2 regions of the Pseudomonas sp. GP01-A4 genome follow, and region 2 is predicted to be linked to the other one. Evidence: riboswitches for the same ligand, from Rfam matches in the RefSeq annotation. Region 2 holds a riboswitch; the other holds the start of a gene.
The links. A riboswitch is a leader RNA that binds a small molecule or an ion and turns the genes downstream of it on or off. The one in region 2 is predicted to bind cobalamin.
Positions count from the first base shown of each region.

Region 1 (5,823 bases), on a different contig from region 2:
CAGGCCCGACAGGCGCAAAGCCTCGCGCTCACTGCGCACCTTGGCCGCCAGCGGGTTCAGGTCATCCGGTTCGTCCAGCGCCGCCACGGCTTGCACCGCCGCATCGAACAGGCGGATCAGGTTGGCGAATGCATCACGGAAGAACCCCGACACGCGCAAGGTCACATCCACCCGTGGCCGGTCCAGCAGACTGATCGGCAGGATTTCAAAGTCATCCACCCGCTGGCTGCCGGTGGCCCACACCGGGCGCACGCCCATCAGCGCCATGGCCTGGGCGATATCGTCGCCACCGGTGCGCATGGTGGCGGTGCCCCACACCGACAGGCCGAGTTGGCGCAAGTGGTCGCCATGATCCTGCAGGTGACGCTCAAGAATCAGGTTCGCCGACTGGAAGCCGATGCGCCAGGCAGTGGTGGTGGGCAGGTTGCGCACATCCACCGAGAAAAAGTTACGACCGGTAGGCAACACGTCCAGACGGCCCCGGCTCGGCGCGCCGCTGGGCCCGGCCGGGACGAAGCGCCCGCTCAAGGCATCCAGCAACCCGCGCATTTCCGCCGGGCCGCAGGCATCCAGGCGTGGCGCGACGACGATGCGCAAGCTCTCGATCACCGCCTTGACGTCTTCCCAGCCGGGCTCTTCAAGCTGCTCCACGGCACCTTCCAGCGCCTGCTCGATCAAGCGCGCGGCATACAGCTCCAGGCGTTCACGGGTGTCGCCGGCGGTGCGCCACAACTGCGTGTCGATCTTCTGCAACACCACTGGCCGGCGCCCCGTCCACGGCTCGGCCAGGGCGCAGTCCAGCGGATCGAAGCCCAGGTCGAAGGCCTTGGCCAATACCCGCAGCAGGCTCGATTGCGGCCCCCGCCCATCGCCACGCGGAATACGCAACAACGCCAGCAAGGTGTCGATGCGCAAGCGGCCCTCGGGTGACTCGCCGAAAATGTGCAGGCCATCGCGAATCTGCGACTCCTTCAAGTCACACAGGTAGGTGTCCAGGCGCGGCAGCCAGATCGCCGCATCGGCGTCGCTGTCGAGGTTTTCGTCCAGGGCCAGTTCCTGGTCGATGCGGGTTTCGCGCACCAGCTTGAGGATGTCCTTTTGCAGCTCGCGGGCACGCCGTGGGTCGAGCAGTTGTGCCTCGTAATACTCGTCAGCCAGCAACTCCAGGTCGCGCAGCGGCCCATAGGTTTCGGCGCGGGTCAGCGGCGGCATCAGGTGGTCGATGATCACGGCCTGGGTGCGGCGCTTGGCCTGGGCGCCCTCGCCCGGGTCATTGACGATAAACGGGTAGATATTCGGCAGCGGCCCCAGTAGTGCGTCGGGCCAGCAGTTCTCGGAAAGCCCGACGCCCTTGCCCGGCAGCCATTCCAGGTTGCCGTGCTTGCCAACGTGGATCACGCCGTGGGCGCCGTAGGTGTGGCGCAACCAGAAGTAGAACGCCAGGTAGCCATGGGGCGGCACCAGGTCCGGGTCGTGATAGACCGCACTCGCGTCCACCTGGTAACCCCGGGCCGGCTGGATGCCGACGAAGGTCAGGCCCAAACGCAGGCCCGCGATCATCATGCGGCCGTCGCGGAACATCGGATCGCTATGAGGTGTACCCCAGCGTGCCAACACGGCCTGGCGATTGGACTCGGGCAAGCGGTTGAACATCGCCTCGTAGTCATCCAGCGCCAGGCTCTGATGACACGGACGCAAGTCGAGGCTGTCCAGGTCGTTGCTGACGCCGCCCAAGAGCGCCTGGATCAGTGCCGTTCCGCTTTCCGGCAGCTCGTCCGGCAGCGGATAACCTTGGATTTTCAGTGCCCGCAGGATATTCAGCGCGGCGGCTGGGGTGTCGAGACCCACGCCGTTGCCGATACGTCCGTCCCGGGTCGGGTAGTTGGCGAGGATCAGCGCGATACGCTTTTCGCCATTCGGCACCCTCGCCAGTTCGACCCAGCGCCGCGCCAGTTCGGCGACAAAATCCATGCGCTCCGGCTGTGCGCGATAGCACACCACATCGGACTGGCTGCGCTCACTGCGCCAGGCCAGGTCCTTGAAGCTGATGGGCCGGCTGATGATGCGCCCGTCCAGTTCCGGCAACGCGATGTGCATCGCCAGGTCCCGTGGGCCGAGGCCTTGCTCGCTGGCCTGCCAGCCGGGCTCGTTGTCCTGGGCGCAAATCGCCTGGATCACCGGGATATTGCGGCGAAACGGCCGCAGGTGCGGCGCTTCAGGGCTGGACTGGGCAAAACCGGTGGTGTTCAGAATCACCGAGGCGTGCACTTCGTCCAGCAAATCCTCGACCACGGTCAGGCAGCCGGGCTCTTTCAAACTGGCCACCGCCATCGGCAGCGGGTTGAGACCCGCGGCCTGCAAGCGCTGGCAAAAAACATCGATAAAGCCGGTGTTGGCCGCCTGCAAATGGGAGCGGTAGAACAGCACCGCCGCCACGGGAAAATCAGCTTGCCAGTCAGCCTGCCAATCGTTGAGACGGGCATTGGCTTTATGCGGGTGATAAATCGCCGTGCGCGGCAGGGTTTGCGGCTCGCTCCAGGCGTAATCGCGGCCAAGGTAGCCGGCGGCCAGGCAACGATAGAAATCCAGCGCATTCCCCAAACCACCCTGGCGCAGGAAGTGCCAGAGCCGGTCACGTTCCTCGGCGCCCACGGTGCTGAGGCCACTGAGTTCCGGGTCCGGGCGATCATCCCCCGGCACCAGGATCAGCTGCACGCCGCGCTCGGCCAACTCCACCAGGCGCTCGATACCGTAGCGCCAATAACCGATGCCGCCGTGCAGCGAAATCAGGATGACCTTGGCGTGGCGCAGCACTTCATCGACATACAGGTCGACCGAAGCATGGTTCTGCACCTGCATCGGGTTCGCCAGGCGCAGGCTCGGGTAATCCTCGGGCAACTGCTGGGCCGCTTCGGCCAGCAGCGCCAGGCTGGAATCACCGCTGCACAGGATCACCAACTCGGCGGGGGTTTGCCCAAGGTCGGCGATGTTGTCATCCGAAACGAAACCGCCGGGCTGGGTCCTGAGCAGATGCATGGTTTAAACGCTGAGGGCAGCGCGCAGTTGCGCTTCGAGCAACGCGGCGTCGAGTTCCTGGCCGATCAGCACCAGGTGCGTGGCGCGCGGCTCATCGGCGCGCCAGGCGCGGTCGAAGTGCTTGTCGAAACGCGTGCCCACGCCCTGGATCAGCAGGCGCATCGGCTTGTTCGGAATCGCCGCGAAGCCCTTGACCCGCAGGATGCCGTGCTTGACCACCAGTTGGGTCAGGGCGTCCAGCAGCAGGCTTTCGTCGGCCTGGGGCAGTTCGATGGAGATGGAGTCGAAGGCATCGTGGTCGTGGTCGTCTTCACCTTCGTGGTGATGATCGTGATGGCTGTGGCGGCCATCGATGTGTTCTTCCGAGCCCGCGCCCAGGCCGATCAATACGTCCAGCGGCAGGCGACCGCTGCTGGCTTCGATGATTTTGACCGCCGGCGGCAGTTCTTCTGCCACTTCCAGGCGCACACGGGCCAGGTCTTCAGGGCTGATCAGGTCGGACTTGTTGAGGATCACCAGGTCGGCGCTGGCCAATTGGTCAGCGAACAGCTCGTGCAGGGGGGATTCGTGGTCCAGGTTCGGGTCGAGCTTGCGCTGGGCGTCAACCTGGTCCGGGAAGGCGGCGAACGTGCCGGCGGCCACGGCTGGGCTGTCGACCACGGTGATCACGGCGTCAACGGTGCAGGCACTGCGGATTTCCGGCCACTGAAACGCCTGGACCAAGGGTTTTGGCAGGGCCAGGCCCGAGGTTTCGATGAGGATATGGTCGAGGTCGCCGCGACGGGCCACCAGTTCGCGCATCACCGGGAAGAACTCTTCCTGGACCGTGCAGCACAGGCAGCCATTGGCCAATTCGTAGACGCGGCCGTTCGCCTCTTCTTCGGTACAGCCGATGGAGCATTGCTTGAGGATTTCACCGTCAATGCCCAGCTCGCCGAACTCGTTGACGATCACCGCGATGCGGCGCCCCTGGGCGTTATCCAGCATGTGGCGCAGCAAGGTGGTCTTGCCCGAGCCGAGGAAGCCGGTAACGATGGTGACGGGGAGTTTGGCCAGTGTTTTCATCGGATGCCCTTTGGGGCGGGCATACGGGACGAGTGGCCCTGCGCAGGTGCGCAGAAGCAGAATTCGCCACCGGATCACCCCGCCCGGTTGAAGTAGAAAATCGGTTGCGAGGCAGGTCTCCTGGCTTGGGGCTTGCCGGCGGTGATGCCGGCGCTGGCTGCGCCTTCCCGCCTTGTTCAGGCAGTGGCGTGGCAGTCAGATAAACCCTTTACAGTTGCGGGGGCAGCCGCGGCATTGACCGCGTTCCCTTCTTAGCTTCGGCCTGGGCCGAAGAACCTCGAAGGTGCAAGGCTACGCAGTGCGCGGGGACGGGTCAATGTCCGAGCGTTTGGCACTAAGCAGCGCCAGGCGCTCCAGCATGCCTTCGCTCGCCGCCGGCCCGGCCTGGACGCTGCATTGCTCGACGGACACACGCGCACCGTCGGCGTCCACCACCGCCACTTCCACCGGGCGCCGGGTTTTCCGGTCGACCAATTGCAGACTTTCACCTTCGTTGGCGAAATGGCGGTTGCCCCAGCCGATGAACGCCATGATCACCACCCGGAAATCCTCGCCAACCGGCGTCGGTACGTACTCGAAACGGGGCGGCCGCTCGCTGTATTGCCGGCGCTCCAGCAGCCCCGCTTCCACCAGGCTGTTGAGCCGGCGGGTGAGCATATTCGGAGCGATTTCCAGGCTCTGGGAAAACTCGTCAAAACGCCGCAACCCTTGCAGCGCGTCGCGCATGATCAGGATGCTCCACCACTCGCCTACCCGTTCCACTCCACGGGCTACCGGGCATTCGGCATTCACCAGCGACTTACGTTGCATTGCAGTTCCTCTGTGGGGCGGCTACAGAAATTTCAGCTATCGGATGTTACTTTCATAATGATAGTTTCGTCCATGCATTGCTACCAACCTGAAATTTGCGGAGCTAAGCGATCATGAGTAAGCGAATTGTTGTGACCGGCATGGGTGCAGTGACACCGCTGGCAACCGGCGTGGAACAGACCTGGAAGCGCCTGCTGGCCGGTGAATCCGGGATTCGCAGGCTACCCGAGGCATTGATCGGCGACCTGGCAATCAGCATCGGCGGCCAAGTGTTGGACCGCATCCAGGACCCTGAAGCCGGCTTTGACCCGGACACTGTCATCCCGGCCAAGGAACAACGCAAGATGGACCGGTTCATCGTGTTTGCCCTGGCCGCCGCGCAAGAGGCCTTGGCCCAGGCGGGTTGGAGTCCGCAAACGCCCTCGCAGCAGGAACGTACCGCGACAATCATCGCCTCCGGCGTGGGTGGTTTTCCCGCGATTGCCGAGGCCGTTCGTACGGCTGACAGCAAAGGGCCTCGCCGCCTGTCGCCGTTCACGATCCCGTCATTCCTCGGCAACATGGCGGCCGGGCACGTGTCGATCCAGCATCAACTGAAAGGTCCGCTGGGCTCCCCCGTCACTGCCTGCGCCGCCGGCGTACAGGCGATTGGTGATGCTGCGCGAATGATCCGTGCCGGCGAAATCGACATCGCCGTGTGTGGCGGCGCCGAAGCCTGTATCCACCGGGTCAGCCTCGGCGGTTTTGCTGCGGCGCGTGCGCTGTCCAGCGATTACAACGACACGCCGGCATTGGCTTCCCGCCCGTTTGATCAAGGCCGCGACGGGTTTGTGATGGGCGAAGGTGCCGGGCTGTTGGTGATCGAGGAACTGGAGCATGCATTGGCTCGCGGGGCGACGCCTATCGCAGAGC
Region 1 covers NZ_JBYSWF010000057.1:40,441-46,263, forward strand. Annotated here, with positions in the region: gene cobN (cobaltochelatase subunit CobN) at 1-3,036, opposite strand, end outside; gene cobW (cobalamin biosynthesis protein CobW) at 3,040-4,101, opposite strand; cobalamin riboswitch at 4,195-4,396, opposite strand; gene AC3WKX_RS26055 (winged helix-turn-helix transcriptional regulator) at 4,393-4,911, opposite strand; gene fabF (beta-ketoacyl-ACP synthase II) at 5,025-5,823, shown strand, end outside.
Region 1: it holds a riboswitch for cobalamin, as region 2 does, so the genes downstream of both, cobW (cobalamin biosynthesis protein CobW) here and cobO (cob(I)yrinic acid a,c-diamide adenosyltransferase) in region 2, are expected to answer to the same signal.

Region 2 (5,823 bases):
GGCCGTGGTCGTGTCAGCCACGCCGGTATCTACCTGGGCGACAACCAGTTTATCCACTCCAGCAGCCGCCGCAGCGGTGGTGTGCGAGTCGACAACCTGGGTGACAGCTACTGGAGCAAAACCTTTATCGAAGCCAAGCGCGCCCTGGCGATGGCCCCGACTACCGTTACCGCCAGCAAGTAAAGTTAAAGTGATACTTGAAGTTTGACGTGTAAGCGCTAGAATCCCTGGACATTGTTGTAAATTGATCGCGCGAGCTTTGCTTGCGCGTTCTGTTTTTCAACGTTCGGCAGCGAAAGCCGCATCCAGATCAGGATTGTTCTGCCCATGTCGACCTCGGCCCGCCTAATTCTTCTCGTTTGCGCCGCGCTGCTCAGCGCCTGCGCAAGTCGTCCTCCGCCTGCTCCCGTGGCCGTCAAGCCCAAGCCGGTGTTCAACACCTATGCCACCCAAAGTTTCTCGCCTGCGGCCGAAGACGTGCTTTTTCGTGCGCTGGGCCTGGTCGGCACGCCTTATCGTTGGGGCGGCAACACGCCGGACTCGGGGTTTGATTGCAGTGGCTTGATCGGTTTCGTCTACCGTGACGCGGCGGGCATCTCCTTGCCACGTACCACCCGCGAGCTGATCGTGATGCGCGCCCAGGACGTGAGCGAAAACAACCTGCAGACCGGCGACCTGATTTTCTTCGCCACCGGTGGCGGCTCGCAGGTCAGCCACGCCGGGATCTACGTGGGAGAAGGGCGCTTTGTGCATGCGCCGCAAACTGGCGGTACGGTGAAGCTGGACACGCTGTCCAAAGCCTATTGGCAAAACGCCTACCTGAGCGCCAAGCGTGTGTTGCCAGCCGAGCACCTGGCACGAAACCCCTAGGAAAACACGAAACCAAATGTGGGAGCGGGCTTGCTCGCGAATGCGGTGGATCAGTCGACAACAAGCTGACTGACACACTGCATTCGCGAGCAAGCCCGCTCCCACATTTGTTTTGCGGTGTTTGCGAAGCTGGCTATTTAGCCGCCGACACTCGCCACACCTTGTTCCCCACGTCATCCGCCACCAGCAAATCCCCCTGCTTGTCGATCACCACGCCGACCGGGCGGCCCATGGCTTTCTCATCGCTATTGAGGAACCCGGTCAGCACATCCACCGGCTGGCCTTTGGGTTTGCCGCCTTCAAACGGCACGAAGATCACCTTGTAGCCACTGTGTGGCTTGCGGTTCCACGAACCATGCTGGCCGATAAACGCGCCATTGCTGAATTGCGCCGGTAACTTGCTGCCATCAGCAAAGGTCAGTCCCAGCGAGGCTGTGTGCGGGCCGACTGCATAATCCGGGGCAATCGCCTTGGCCACCAGGTCCAGGTTCTGCGGTGTGACCCGCACATCCACGTGCTGCCCGTAGTAACTGAATGGCCAACCGTAGAAGGCGCCATCCTTGACCGAGGTGATGTAGTCCGGCACCAGGTCGCTGCCGATTTCATCGCGCTCATTCACCGCCGTCCACAGCCTGCCGCTTTGCGGTTCCCAAGCCATGCCGTTGGGGTTGCGCAGGCCGGAGGCGAAGATACGGTGCTGGCCGGTAGCACGGTCCACTTCCCAGATCGCGGCGCGGCCTTGTTCGGCTTCCAGGCCGTTTTCCGCGACGTTGCTGTTGGAGCCCACGCTGACGTACAACTTGCTGCCGTCCTGGCTGGCGACCACGTTCTTGGTCCAGTGATGGTTGATACTGCCGCCCGGCAAGTCGGTCACCGTGGTGCCGGCTTCCTTGATCGAGGTTTCGCCTGGCTGATAGGGGAAGCGCAGCAGCTTGTCCGAATCGGCCACATACAGGTCGCTGCCCACCAGTGTCATGCCGAACGGCGAGTTCAGGTTCTCCAGGAACACCGTGCGGGTTTCGGCTATGCCGTCGTGGTCGGCGTCCCGCAGCAGGGTGATGCGGTTGGGGCTCGGCACGGCGGCCCCGGCGCGGCCCATGACTTTCTCCATCACCCAGCCACGAATACCCTTGGAATCGTCCGGCTTGGGTGGCGCATTGGTTTCTGCCACCAGCACATCGCCATTGGGCAGCACATACAGCCAGCGCGGATGGTCCAGGCCTTCGGCAAACGCCGCTACTTGAGTGCCTGCCGCCGCCGTTGGCTTGGTGCCTTCGGGCCAGCCGATGGCCGGGGCGATATTCACCGTGGGGATCAGGGTTTTATTCGGTTCCGGCAGTTTGGGCGAGGGCCCGGTGCCGTCGGACACTTGCAGGGTAGAGCTTTCGCCGCAGGCGGCGAGGGTGCCGGCGAGCATGATCAGTAGGGCAAGTCGGGTCTTGTGCATGGTTTTCTCCTTAATACCTGTAGCGGTAGAGGCGCGCAGCGGCCCGATGGTTCACGCGCATGTCCGGCTTTAATTGACGCTCCACCCCCAACCCACTAACCTTCGCGGCTTGTTTCAGGTGCTCTGTGGCGTACGCGCCGACTGAGTGAAACAGGGAAGCCGGTGAGTGAGCGCATTTTTCTACAGTGCTGCCACGATCCCGGCGCTGCCCCCGCAACGGTAAATGAGTCAAGACGGTGCCTTAAGCCACTGTATCGCCCGCGATATGGGAAGGCGCACCTTCGGCATCCAATGCCACTCATGAGCCCGGAGACCGGCCTGATCCATCCAACAGCATCACGGTGGGCGATGCTTGGCTGTCTGTATGTGTCTTTTTCCTGCCCGCCGTTTTTGTCCAGCCCCAACGGAGAGCTGCCATGACTGAATCCCCCGATCGTGACGAACGCCACCTGGCGCGCATGCTGCGCAAAAAAGCCGTGATTGACGAGCGCATTGCCAATTCACCGAACGAGTGCGGGTTGCTGCTGGTGCTTACCGGCAATGGCAAAGGCAAGAGCAGCTCGGCCTTTGGCATGCTCGCCCGGGCCATGGGCCACGGCATGCAGTGTGGCGTGGTGCAGTTCATCAAGGGCCGCAACAGCACTGGCGAAGAACTGTTCTTCCGCCGTTTCCCCGAGCAGGTGCGCTTCCACGTGATGGGCGAAGGTTTTACCTGGGAAACCCAGGACCGTGCCCGCGACATCGTGGCCGCCGAAGCCGCCTGGGCGGTCTCCCGGGAAATGCTGCAGAACCCGGCCATCGGCCTGGTGGTGCTGGATGAACTGAACATCGCCCTCAAGCACGGCTACCTCGACCTGGACCAGGTACTCAGCGACCTGCAGGCCCGCCCCCCGATGCAACACGTGCTGGTCACCGGCCGTGGCGCGAAACCCGAATTGATCGAAATGGCCGACACCGTGACTGAAATGGGCATGCTCAAGCATGCATTCCAGGCGGGTATCAAGGCGCAGAAAGGCATCGAACTTTGAATCAGCCCCGTCACTGTCCTGCTGTGCTGATCGCCGCACCGGCGTCCGGCCAGGGCAAAACCACCGTCACCGCCGCGCTCGCCCGTTTGCACCGCAACCTGGGGCGCAAGGTGCGAGTGTTCAAATGCGGCCCGGACTTTCTCGACCCGATGATCCACGAGCGCGCCAGTGGTGCGCCGGTCTATCAATTGGACATGTGGATGGTCGGCGAGCAGGAAAGTCGCCGATTGCTGTGGGAAGCGGCGGGGGAAGCCGACCTGATCCTGATCGAAGGCGTGATGGGCCTGTTCGACGGCACGCCGTCCAGCGCCGACCTGGCGCGGCATTTTGGCGTGCCGGTACTGGCGGTCATCGATGGCACGGCCATGGCCCAGACCTTCGGTGCCCTGGCATTGGGCCTGGCGCGTTACCAGCCGGACCTGCCGTTTGCCGGCGTGCTGGCCAACCGCGTCGGCACGCTGCGCCATGCGCAACTGCTTGAAGGCAGCCTGACCGAAGGCCTGCGCTGGTACGGCGCACTGTCCCGGGAAACCGGGATCGAATTGCCCAGCCGCCACCTTGGCCTGGTGCAGGCCAGCGAATTGAACGACCTCGACTTGCGCCTCGACGCCGCCGCCCAGGCCCTGGGCAGCAGCTGTGAGGTAGCGCTGCCACCGCCGGTGGAATTCGCTGCGCCCGAGGTGATCGAGGCCCAACCGTTGCTGGCCGGCGTGCGCATCGCCGTGGCCCGCGACGAAGCCTTCGCGTTTACCTACGGCGCCAGCCTCGACCTGTTGCGAGCGATGGGCGCCGAGCTGCGCTTCTTCTCGCCGATTCGTGACCGTGCATTGCCCGAAGCTGACAGCCTCTACCTGCCCGGCGGTTATCCGGAATTGCATCACCAGGCGCTGTCGGAAAATACCGCGATGCTCGACGCCATCCGCGCCCACCACACTGCTGGCAAGCCACTGCTGGCCGAATGCGGCGGCATGCTCTATCTGCTGGACTCACTCACCGATGTCGACGGCACCCGTGCCGAACTGGTCGGCCTGCTCCAGGGCGACGCCGTGATGCAAAAGCGTCTGGCGGCACTGGCCCTGCAAAACGTCGAACTGCCCGAAGGCCTCTTGCGCGGTCACACCTACCATCACTCGCTGACCAGCACCGAGTGGCAGCCGATTGCCCGGGGCCTGAGCCCGAATGGCGGGCGCGGTGCCGAGGCGGTTTATCGTCAGGGCCGGATGACGGCTTCCTATGTGCACTTTTACTTCCCGTCCAACCCGATGGCGGTGGCTGCCTTGTTTGCGCCAAGCCTTGAGACTGCCATCGCAGGCAAGCCCGCTCCCACAGTTGACCGAGTTGAAACGCAATCTACTGTGGGAGCGGGCTTGCCCGCGATGAGGCCATGACTGACAACGCCTTTCCGGAAGCCGACCGCGAAGCCGTCTACCGTGCCATCGCCGAACGCCGCGACATGCGGCACTTCAGCGGTGGCAGCGTGGCGCCGCAATTGCTCCATCGCCTGCTGCAAGCCGCGCACCAGGCGCCGAGCGTCGGCTTGATGCAGCCCTGGCGTTTTATCCGCATCAGCGACCGCAACCTGCGCGGCCAGATCCAGCAGCTAGTGGAAGAAGAACGCGTACGCACCGCCGAGGCTCTCGGCGAGCGCTCCGATCAGTTCATGAAGCTCAAGGTCGAAGGCATCAACGACTGCGCCGAAGTGCTGGTGGCTGCCTTGATGGACGACCGCGAGCGGCATATCTTCGGGCGCCGCACCTTGCCGGAAATGGACATGGCATCGTTGTCCTGTGCGATTCAGAATCTATGGCTGGCGGCTCGTGTCGAAGGGCTGGGCATGGGCTGGGTCTCGCTGTTCGAGCCCCAGGCCCTGGCCGATCTGCTGGGCCTGCCGCCCGGTGCCAAGCCGTTGGCCGTGTTGTGCCTGGGCCCGGTGGCCGAGTTCTACCCGGCACCGATGTTGCAGCTCGAAGGCTGGACCGAACCACGGCCGCTGAGTGACATGTTGTACGAGAATGTTTGGGGAGTGAGTCAATGAGTGTGGCCTTGCTGAGTGTCGCTGCCGTGGCGCTGGATGCGCTGCTGGGCGAGCCCAGGCGCTGGCATCCGCTGGTGGCGTTCGGTAATTTTGCCGGGCGTATCGAGCAGCGTTTCAACTCCGGCGGCCGTGGCTGGCGCAGCCATGGCGTTACCGCATGGGTGATTGCGGTGGTGCCGCTGACCCTGTTGGCCACGGCCCTCTCGTGGGCGCCTTACATCGGTTGGGTCCTGGAAATCCTCGCGCTGTATTGCGCCCTCGGCATGCGCAGCCTCGGCGAACACGTGCTGCCGGTGGCGCAAGCGTTACGCAGTGATGATCTGGACGAGGCCCGCAAGCGTGTCAGCTATCTGGTGAGCCGCCAGACCAGCGAGCTGGATCGCACCGAAGTCGCCCGTGCAGCCACCGAATCGGTGCTGGAAAACGGCAGCGACGCGGTATTT
Region 2 covers NZ_JBYSWF010000018.1:3,023-8,845, reverse strand. Annotated here, with positions in the region: gene AC3WKX_RS12995 (C40 family peptidase) at 1-183, shown strand, start outside; gene AC3WKX_RS12990 (C40 family peptidase) at 328-870, shown strand; gene AC3WKX_RS12985 (PQQ-dependent sugar dehydrogenase) at 1,004-2,317, opposite strand; cobalamin riboswitch at 2,417-2,653, shown strand; gene cobO (cob(I)yrinic acid a,c-diamide adenosyltransferase) at 2,734-3,345, shown strand; gene AC3WKX_RS12975 (cobyrinic acid a,c-diamide synthase CobB) at 3,342-4,733, shown strand; gene bluB (5,6-dimethylbenzimidazole synthase) at 4,730-5,380, shown strand; gene cbiB (adenosylcobinamide-phosphate synthase CbiB) at 5,377-5,823, shown strand, end outside.